Linked DNA regions of Cycloclasticus pugetii PS-1. The protein of the gene in region 1 interacts with the protein of each later gene in a pairwise test. Links are inferred from orthologs where the notes say so. Each region holds a gene or a part of one and is shown on either strand. Other genes may lie near its edges.

Region 1 (6,377 bases):
AAGGTGATAGAAAATTGGCAGAAACAAATGATGCCATTAAGAAAAGTGAAGCTGAACTGGTTGAGGTAAAGCAACGGTTAGAAACAGCGAATAAAACGCTAGCTGATCAAGAACAAGCAATGGCAGATTGGCAGCAATCATGGGATGAATTTACTTATCGAGTAGCCGAGCCTAAAAGAAGCATTGATGTAGAAAACGCTAAAATAGCTCAGCTTGATAGGCAACTTTTGCAAGCGTCGAAACAATTATCTAAGTTTACAAACGAGCAAAAAACACTTCAGGAAGCTTTGGAACGTGTTGACTTAAGCGACCTTGAAAAACAACATGCTCTGTCCGAATCTCAGCAACAAAAGAGTCAATCGGCAGTGCAAGAGAATCGCGAAAAAATGGCTAGCATGCAGTCGTTAATTCATCAAGAAAGTGAGCTTTTAGCCGACTTGCGTGCTGAAAAGTCACGTTTAACGGCAAGGGTTGAATCAATAACTGTCTTGCAGCGCTCTAGTTTAGGTGAGCCAGATGAAACGGAAAGGCAGTGGTTAAAGGGCCTAGGCTTAGCGCAAGCACCTAAGTTAATTGAGAAAATAGACGTGGTAACTGGCTGGGAAAAAGCAATAGAAACAGTCTTGGGGGTAAGGTTACAGGCAATTTGTACTGAGGGTATGGATGCTGTCGTTGATGCTGGCATGCAATACCCAGTTGATGGCTTAACATTCTTTGATACAACGGTTAAGTCTCAACAATTACCTTGTAAAACGTCGTTAGCGAACCTGATTACCTCTGATTTACCCGCAATGGCTTTGCTGAAAAATGTTCATTTTGCTGAAACGCTGGAGCAGGCAAAAGCCTTAATGAATGAATTAAAAGAGCATGAATCAGTTATTACTAAAGGGTGTGTTTGGCTGCATGTGGATAGTATTTATTTTCAGCATAATGCGCAAAAAGATAGTGCCTTGGCGCTAGAAAAAGAGAAAAAAGAGTTAACGCAACAATTGCACGTGGTGTCGACTAATGTTTTAGATAAAGAAGGTTGGTTAATAAAGGCTCGAGACGAGGTGTCTGAGCTCGAGAAGCAAGGTATTGAGTTGCGCCAACAAGAAGGCAATGCAGTGAGGCAAGTGTCGCAGTTGTGGATGCAGATAAATGAACAGCGTTCAAAACTGGAGATGGCGACGCAAAGGCTGGCAGAGCTAGAGGTTGATATTAATCAGCTCGTTGAGAACCAAGCGACCGATCAAGAGCGTTTAACAGAAAGTAAACGCGTATTGGAGCAGGCCATTGGTCAATCAGCACAAATAGAAACACAGCGTGCTGCATTACAAAAAGAACGTTCAGTTAAAAAAGACCTCTTAGATAGGGTAAAGCAACAAGTGCATAGTTCGCGTGAACGAGTGCATTCATTGATGTTAAAGATCGAAGCGCAACGTTCATCACAAGCGTTGATTGTTCAAAATGCTGAGATGGTTAACGAGCGTTTGCTTCATGCAAAAGAAAAAGTGGCAGAATTGCAGGCTCAATTAACCATGAGCGATGAGCCAATAGAAGAAAAGGAAGTGACTTTGGCTGATCTACTTAAAAATCGAGTTGCTATTGAAAAACGTCTTGTAGAGGTCAGGACTACGGCTGAATCAACAGAACAAACAATTAGAAGCTTGGAAACAACGCGTCATGAATTTGAGCAACTAGTGCAACAGGCAAGGGACAACATGTCTGCCGCAAAAATAGAACATCAGGCTATCTTGGTGCGAAAACAAACCTTAATTGAGCAGCTTGAATCATCGGGCGTTGAGTTGGCTGACACATTGAATGAGATGCCCAAGGATGCAAATGAGACTCATTGGCAAGAGCAGGTGGATGCGCTTGCTGAAAAAATAAATGGTTTGGGGCTAATCAACCTGACGGCAATTGAAGAGTATGAAACACAGTCGGAAAGAAAGCAGTACTTAAATGATCAGCAGCTTGATTTGACCGAGTCGTTGAGGATTTTGGAAGAAGCGATTGATAAAATTGACCGAGAAAGCAAAGCGCTTTTTAAAGAAACGTTTGACAAAGTAAATGCAGGTTTTGAAAAACGGTTCCCAAAACTATTTGGTGGTGGGCATGCGTATTTGCAGCAAACAGGCGAAGATTTGTTGGAAACCGGCGTAACGGTAATGGCGAGGCCACCGGGCAAACGTAATAGCTCAATCCATTTGTTGTCAGGTGGCGAAAAGGCACTGACGGCCGTGGCCTTAGTCTTTTCAATCTTTGATTTAAACCCATCGCCTTTTTGTATGCTAGATGAAGTGGATGCGCCATTAGATGAGGCAAATGTTGGTCGTTTTGCTGAACTGGTTAAAGAAATGTCAGATAATGTTCAAATGATTTTGATTACACATAATAAATCAACGATGGAAATGGCTCAGCAGCTAGCTGGGGTCACCATGAAAGAACCGGGCGTATCGAGATTGGTTACCGTTGATTTGGAAGAAGCCGCTAAAATGGCAACTGGTTAAACGCTAAATAAACGAATTTTTAAGGATAGAAAATGGAAGAAAACTCGTTAAGGTTAATATTGCTCTTAGTGGGTATGGTCATATTGTTGGGGATATATTTTTATGACGTGCTAGAAAAAAAGAAAGCGACCGTTCAACAAGAAGAGCTAGATGACTCGGCATTTGATGAGCGAGTGGATCCGGTGATAGGTGGTGAGCCGTCCTTTTCTGCGGTATTGGACGAACAGCAGGCCCCGACCATTCATGAGCATGTGGACGTGCCTGAAGCGCAAGAGTCAGACCCTTCACCCGTTGATCCAGTGGAGGATGTGCCAGTGGCAGAGCAGGCATTGGTCATTCAACTGGTTGTTTTGCCTCACAGTGGCGGCTCGTTATTGGGTACAGCTTTGATAGATGCGTTTACAGCCTTAGGTCTTGAGTTCGGTGATATGGGGATTTTCCATTATTACCAGCGACATGATGGTGTTGAGGCGCAACAGTTTCACGTGGCAAATATATTAGAGCCAGGCACTTTTCCTGTGGGTAATATGACTGAGTTTGAATCAACAGGGATCATATTGTTTTTTCAAGTCAGTGATGTCGCGCAACCAAGTGAAGCGTTTGAAAATATGTTGAATGTGGCGCGTGAATTAAGTCAGCGCCTAGAGGCGAGATTGGTCGATGCTGAAATGAACGAGTTGAGACCAGATAACATTATGAATATTCAGTCACAGCTTTCTAATTTATGACAATGCATGACGATGTTAAGCGACGTGTGCAGACGCTACGTGAAGAGATAAATCAACATAACCAGAATTATTATCAGTACGACGCACCAAAAATTCCTGATGCCGATTACGATGCCTTATTGCGAGAGCTTCAGTTATTAGAGGCTGAAAACCCAGAGCTAATGAGTGATGATTCGCCGACGCAGCGCGTCGGTTCAGCTCCGTTAGACTCATTTCAGCAGGTAGAGCATGCGGTGCCGATGCTGTCATTAGATAATGCCTTTGACGATGATGAGTTTGAGGCATTTGATAAGCGAGTGCGAGAGCGAGCTGACGGGTTTGAAGATATCGAATACCTTGTCGAGCCGAAATTGGATGGCTTAGCTATTTCTTTGTTGTATGCGGACGGTGTGTTAGTACGTGCTGCAACAAGAGGGGATGGTAAACGAGGCGAAGACGTTACCGAAAATGTTAAAACTATTGGTGCCATTCCACTCAGTTTAAAAGGCGACAATCTACCATTGAGGCTAGAGGTCAGGGGTGAAGTGTTTATGCCGTTGTCTGGTTTTCAGCAGCTGAATCAACAGGCATTGGCGTTAGGTGAAAAGCCTTTTGCTAATCCAAGAAATGCCGCTGCAGGTAGTTTGAGGCAGCTAGATTCAAAAATAACAGCAACCCGTCCACTGGCTTTTTATAGCTATGGTATTGGGGTGGTAGAGGGTTACGAGCTACCGCAGACACAACAGGCGCTGTTTCAGCTGTTGGCTACATGGGGTTTGCCAGTGAGTGATCAGGTGACGACAGCAAGGGGCATGCAGCAATGTCACCAAGCCTATCAAGTGTTGGCGCAAAAAAGAGCGCTATTACCTTATGAGATTGACGGGGTCGTTTATAAAGTTAACGATTTTGCCTTGCAGAAAGCCATTGGTTTTGTGTCAAGAGCGCCGCGTTGGGCAATAGCACGTAAATTTCCAGCACAAGAAAAAATGACCGAAGTAATAGGGATTGATGTGCAAGTGGGTAGAACAGGAGCCATTACGCCGGTTGCTCGATTGGCACCTGTTTTTGTTGGTGGGGTTACCGTTACGAATGTCACGTTACATAACGAAGGTGAAATGCGCAGGAAAGATGTTCGTGTGGGTGATACGGTGATTGTCAGGCGTGCCGGCGATGTGATTCCAGAAATTGTTTCTGTTGTATTGGAAAAGAGAAAGCCTGCATCGCAGCTTTTTGAAATGCCAGTGTCTTGTCCTGTGTGCGGGTCAACAGTGGAGCGCGCCGAGGGAGAGGCGATCGCACGTTGTCCAGCTGGCTTGTTTTGTCGTGCTCAAGTGAAAGAGTCGATCAAGCATTTTGCCTCACGTAAGGCGATGGATATAGATGGGTTGGGTGACAAGATTATTGAGCAATTAGTCGCTCAGGATTTAGTTAAAACGCCGGCTGATTTGTATCGATTAACTCACGAGCAGTTGTCGAGTTTGGAGCGAATGGCCGATAAGTCTGCCAGTAATATTATCGCGGCACTTGAAAAAAGCAAGGTAACGACCCTGCCGAAGTTTCTGTATGCGTTGGGTATTCGAGAAGTAGGCGAGGTGACTGCGGCAAGCTTATCGAGCTATTTTGGACAGCTGGATGTGATACAGAGTGCCACTGTTGAAGAGTTGGAGAAGGTGCCTGATGTTGGGCCTATTGTTGCACAACATATCGTGGCTTTCTTTGAGTTGGCGCATAACCGTGAGGTAATAGCGAGCTTGAAAAACTTAGGGGTTAGTTGGCCCAATGTTGAAGCAGTTCCCCAAGATGATCAGGCTTTATCAGGTAAAGTCTTTGTGTTGACCGGTACATTGTCGACGATGGGGCGTATTGAAGCGAAAGAAGCCTTGCAATTATTGGGTGCAAAAGTGACTGGAAGCGTCTCGAAAAAAACCGATTATGTTGTTGCCGGGGAGGATGCTGGTTCAAAGTTGAAAAAAGCCCAGTCGCTAGGGGTGACGGTATTATCAGAAGACGATTTAATAAAGCTAATAGCAAAGGACTGAATATAACTGTAACGCTATGGATGCCGATTTAGAAACGCAAGTTTGCGTGTTACAAAGCCATATGGATGGCATGATTTCGCGTGCGCAAAAGAATGAGGAAATGTTGAAACGTTTTCAAGACTTGGAAATGCGTTTATTGTCACTGAATTCTTTACGTGAATTAATTGAGCATATTAACGACGATGCCCAGTTAGCCTTTAATCTCGACTCTTTATCGTTGGTGCTCGCAGATGAAGATGATGAGATAAAGCAGTTTCTTACCGAGGATGGTTTTAGGTTTGATGAATACCCGAATATTATTTTTTTATCTAAGGGAGGGGTGTTTAAAGATGAGCTGGGTTTGTCTCAACGAATTTTGCTAGGCGCTGCTAATGATGTCCTACCCCAGGTTTTTTGGCCAGCTAATAAAACAGCGCCAAAGACAGTAGCGATTATTCCTCTTGTGCGGCGTGGTATTTATCTGGGCTGTATGGTGTTTGGTAGTGAAGATGAGGGACGTTTTCAAGTAGAAATGGCGACATATTTTTTGGAGCGTCTAGGTAAGGTGATGAGCGTGTGCATGGAAAACACGCTGAATTATGAACAGCTCAGGCGCACTAGCCTATTTGATACGCTGACAGGGGTGAATAATAGGCGGTTCTTTGAACAACGGATGGATGAAGAGATGCTTCGCTGCTTAAGAACGGGTGATAGTCTGTCGTGTTTGTTTATTGATATAGACTTTTTTAAGGCGGTGAACGATAACTTTGGGCATCAAGTAGGTGATCTGGCGCTTCGACACGTGGCGGAGACATTACGTGGTCAATTGCGAGCAAATGACATTCTGGCGCGTTATGGTGGTGAAGAGTTTGTGGCGATATTGCCAACTGCCTCTGAGAAGAAGGGTATTGAAGTAGCAGAAAGGATGCGGCAGTCGGTTGCTAATGCCTCAATAGAAATGGCCGGCGAAAGTTCACTAGCGCTGACCGTTTCAATTGGTGTTTCAACGTTTGTTGTTGCAGAACCAGGGGTATCTAAGCCTTTGGGGGCTAGTCAGTTAATAGATGTTGCCGATAAGGCTTTGTATCAGGCAAAAAAATCTGGGCGTAATCTCGTGCGCAGTGGTGGAGAAGTAAAGTCGTGCTCAGTTGTTGATAAAA
Region 2 (3,383 bases), 1.1 Mb from region 1 along the record:
TATGGTATCTAAGTTTAAGTTCTCCCACTCTAATTTTGCTTTATCGACGACCGAATGGGTCCAGTCACCGATTTTACCCTCTATCAAATTTGACTCAAAAGATAGCCAGTCAGAGAACTCCTTTTTTGTGGTTTGTAGATAGGCTGAGGCGTCTTCTAAGTCCCTTTTTAAATAGTCGGCAACTTTACTTGCTTCCTCTTTTGTCAGTTCGCCTAGTTCAACGGCTTTTTCTTGTGCATGTTTTAGGTTTTCACTAAGAGTTGGAATAGCAATTTTTTCAGCCCGTTCAACGGTGTCATGGAGGCGTTGCATCATCTTATCGTAGGCTTGAAGTAACTTATCTTGTATTGAGTTATTCATAAGATCTCCCTGTATGAAGGTCTAGTCTTCTCAATTCAACTTCAGACCCATTGGGTTTAAAGTTTATACAAACAGAAGATGTAACCTTCTATTTAATTCAACTTTAGATTTATAGGTAGCTAAGGTATTCTACCCACCTTATTAAATAGTGTGTCCGACGGTAAAAAAATGCAAGAAGAATATCAACCTTCTCTTATTGAAAAGAGTGTTCAAGAAAAATGGCAATTAACGGGTGCTTTTGAAGTAACCGAGGACACAACAAAGGAAAAATACTATTGTTTGTCTATGTTTCCGTATCCGAGTGGGCGGTTACATATGGGACATGTTCGTAATTACACCATTGGTGATGTAGTTAGCCGTTACCAGCGGATGAAAGGTAAAAATGTGATGCAACCGATGGGTTGGGATGCCTTTGGGTTGCCGGCGGAAAATGCAGCGATGAAACATGGAGTGCACCCTGGTGGCTGGACCTCAGATAATATTGATTATATGCGCACCCAACTTAAACAATTGGGTTTTGGTTATGATTGGAAGCGTGAAGTGGCCACTTGTAATGATGATTACTATCGTTGGGAACAGTGGTTCTTTACGCGCTTACTTGAAAAAGACTTGGTGTATAAAAAAACAGCACCGCTTAACTGGTGTCCAGATTGTAATACGGTGTTAGCAAATGAACAGGTGATTGATGGTTGCTGTTGGCGTTGTGATAACGAGGTTGAAAAACGCGAAATTTCACAATGGTTTATGCGAATTACAAACTATGCTGACGAATTATTGAGCTCGTTGAAAGAGTTGGAAGGCTGGCCTGAGCAGGTTCGCACTATGCAGCAAAACTGGATTGGTCGTTCAGAAGGTGTTGAGCTGTCGTTTGATATTGAAGGCAGTGATAGTACCTTACCTGTTTATACGACACGACCAGATACTTTAATGGGTGTTACCTATGTTGCGGTTGCGGCAGAGCACCCTCTGGCTCTCCAAGCGGCAGAAAATAATACCGATATTGCTGAATTTTTAGATCAATGTAAAACCATGGAAACATCGGAAGCTGCGATGGAGACAATGGAGAAAAAGGGCATTGATTCGGGGCTTAAGGCGATTCATCCATTAACGGGTGAGACGGTACCTATTTGGATCGCAAATTTTGTATTAATGCATTATGGAACCGGAGCAGTGATGTCAGTGCCTGCTCATGATCAGCGTGATTTCGAGTTTGCGAACAAGTATGGCTTAGCAATCAAGCAAGTTATAGCTACCGATAACCCTGATGATATTGATCTTACAAAGCAAGCGTATACGGGCAAAGGAACGTTACTTAATTCAGCGGAATTTGATGGTTTAGATTTTCAGCAGGCCTTCGATGCAATTGCTGAATCATTAAGTGCCAAGGGTAAGGGCAAAAAAACGGTTAACTTTCGTTTGCGTGATTGGGGTATTTCACGTCAACGTTATTGGGGAACACCTGTGCCGGTTATTTATTGTGATGACTGCGGTACTGTGCCAGTGCCCGATGAGCAGTTACCGGTTATTTTGCCTAAGGATGTGTCCTTGGAAGGGGTTGGGTCGCCCTTAGCAAGGCACGAAGAATTTATTAATACAAGCTGTCCAACGTGTGGTCAGCAAGCTAAAAGAGAAACCGATACGTTTGATACGTTCATGGAGTCTTCATGGTATTTTGCACGTTATTGTTGTGCAGATAATGATCAAGCGATGTTAGATGAACGAGCTAACTATTGGCTGCCGGTTGATCAATATATCGGTGGTATTGAACACGCTATTTTGCATCTCCTGTATTCGCGGTTTTATACAAAATTATTGCGTGACCTTGGCTTGGTGTCTTGCGATGAGCCGTTTAAGAACTTGTTAACGCAAGGGATGGTGCTTAAAGATGGCACGAAAATGTCAAAATCGAAAGGCAATACGGTTGATCCGCAAGGTTTAATTGAAAAGTACGGTGCCGATACGGTGCGCCTATTCACTATGTTTGCTGCGCCTCCAGAGCAATCATTAGAATGGTCTGACAGCGCAGTCGAAGGCTCATTTCGATTTATTCGTCGCTTATGGCGTCAAGTCAAAGAGCATGTCGATGGCGGCTTAATCAGCGGATATACAGTTGATCAATTAAGCAGTGAAGATAAGGCGCTTCGTCGACAGGTCCATGAAACCTTAAATAAGGTCAATGATGATTATGGTCGCCGTTTAACGTTCAATACAGCCATTGCGGCTAATATGGAATTGTTAAATTCAGTGTCTAAATTTAAAGCCGAAACGGATGCTTCTCGAGCCTTGTTACAAGAAGCGTTAGAAAGCATTGTGTTGATGTTGTCGCCGATTATTCCTCATGTTTGTGATCAGATGTGGCAAGCTTTGGGCCATCAAGATCCACTGATCGACGTAACGTGGCCAGAATTTGATGAGACGGCGTTGGTGTTGGAGGAAGTGCAAATGGTGGTGCAAGTAAATGGCAAATTAAGAGCTAAGCTGATGGTGGCGGCCGATGCATCTAAAGAAAGCATAGAAAAGTTAGCGTTATCAGAGGACAATGTTAATAAATTTATTGACGGAAAACCTGTTCGAAAGGTTATTATTGTGCCGAAGAGACTGGTTAATATTGTTATTTAGCGGACTAAAATATGATGAACACTCGAACACACTTTTTTGTGATACTGCGTTTAATGACAATACTTTGCCTGTTGTCAGTTTCATTAACGGCGTGCGGTTTTAAATTACGAGGAGCTTTCGAGCTACCTGCTGAACTTCAGAAAATTTATGTGGCTGGCCCTCAGCACACTGACTTAGTAAGAGATTTGAAAGAGCTGCTTGGGTACTCCGCAGAAGTGGTAAGCCAGCGTTCAGATGCCGATGCGATATTAACGATTAAAAAAGAAGAGTCAGAAAATAGAACTTTGAGTGTGGACTCAAGAGGTAAAGTTCGTGAGTCAGAAATGCAGTACTCCGTCATTTATAGTTTGGTGATGGCGAATGGTCAGGTGCTTTTAGATGACCAAGCGCTATTATTAGTGCGT

Evidence for each region.
Region 2: the proteins of ligA (region 1) and leuS interact in binary tests that used the Escherichia coli proteins (3 or more experiments, as listed by UniProt). The link is inferred for Cycloclasticus pugetii PS-1 from one-to-one orthologs.

Annotation. Positions count from the first base shown.
Region 1 is NZ_ARVU01000001.1:693,805-700,181, forward strand. What follows is about bases 2,728-5,727. They hold ligA (NAD-dependent DNA ligase LigA), read left to right. Parts: upstream 2,728-3,216; coding sequence 3,217-5,238; downstream 5,239-5,727. Other genes in these bases: CYCPU_RS0103430 (cell division protein ZipA C-terminal FtsZ-binding domain-containing protein), read left to right, coding at 2,728-3,220; CYCPU_RS0103440 (GGDEF domain-containing protein), read left to right, coding at 5,255-5,727. In the rest of the region: chromosome segregation protein SMC, read left to right, coding at 1-2,492; more of CYCPU_RS0103430, read left to right, coding at 2,525-2,727; more of CYCPU_RS0103440, read left to right, coding at 5,728-6,377. UniProt on the Escherichia coli protein: DNA ligase that catalyzes the formation of phosphodiester linkages between 5'-phosphoryl and 3'-hydroxyl groups in double-stranded DNA using NAD as a coenzyme and as the energy source for the reaction.
Region 2 is NZ_ARVU01000001.1:1,780,815-1,784,197, reverse strand. The notes cover bases 165-3,253. They hold leuS (leucine--tRNA ligase), read left to right. Parts: upstream 165-528; coding sequence 529-2,979; downstream 2,980-3,253. Other genes in these bases: CYCPU_RS0108625 (LPS-assembly lipoprotein LptE), read left to right, coding at 2,991-3,253; CYCPU_RS0108635 (zinc ribbon-containing protein), read right to left, coding at 165-360. Also shown: more of CYCPU_RS0108635, read right to left, coding at 1-164; more of CYCPU_RS0108625, read left to right, coding at 3,254-3,383.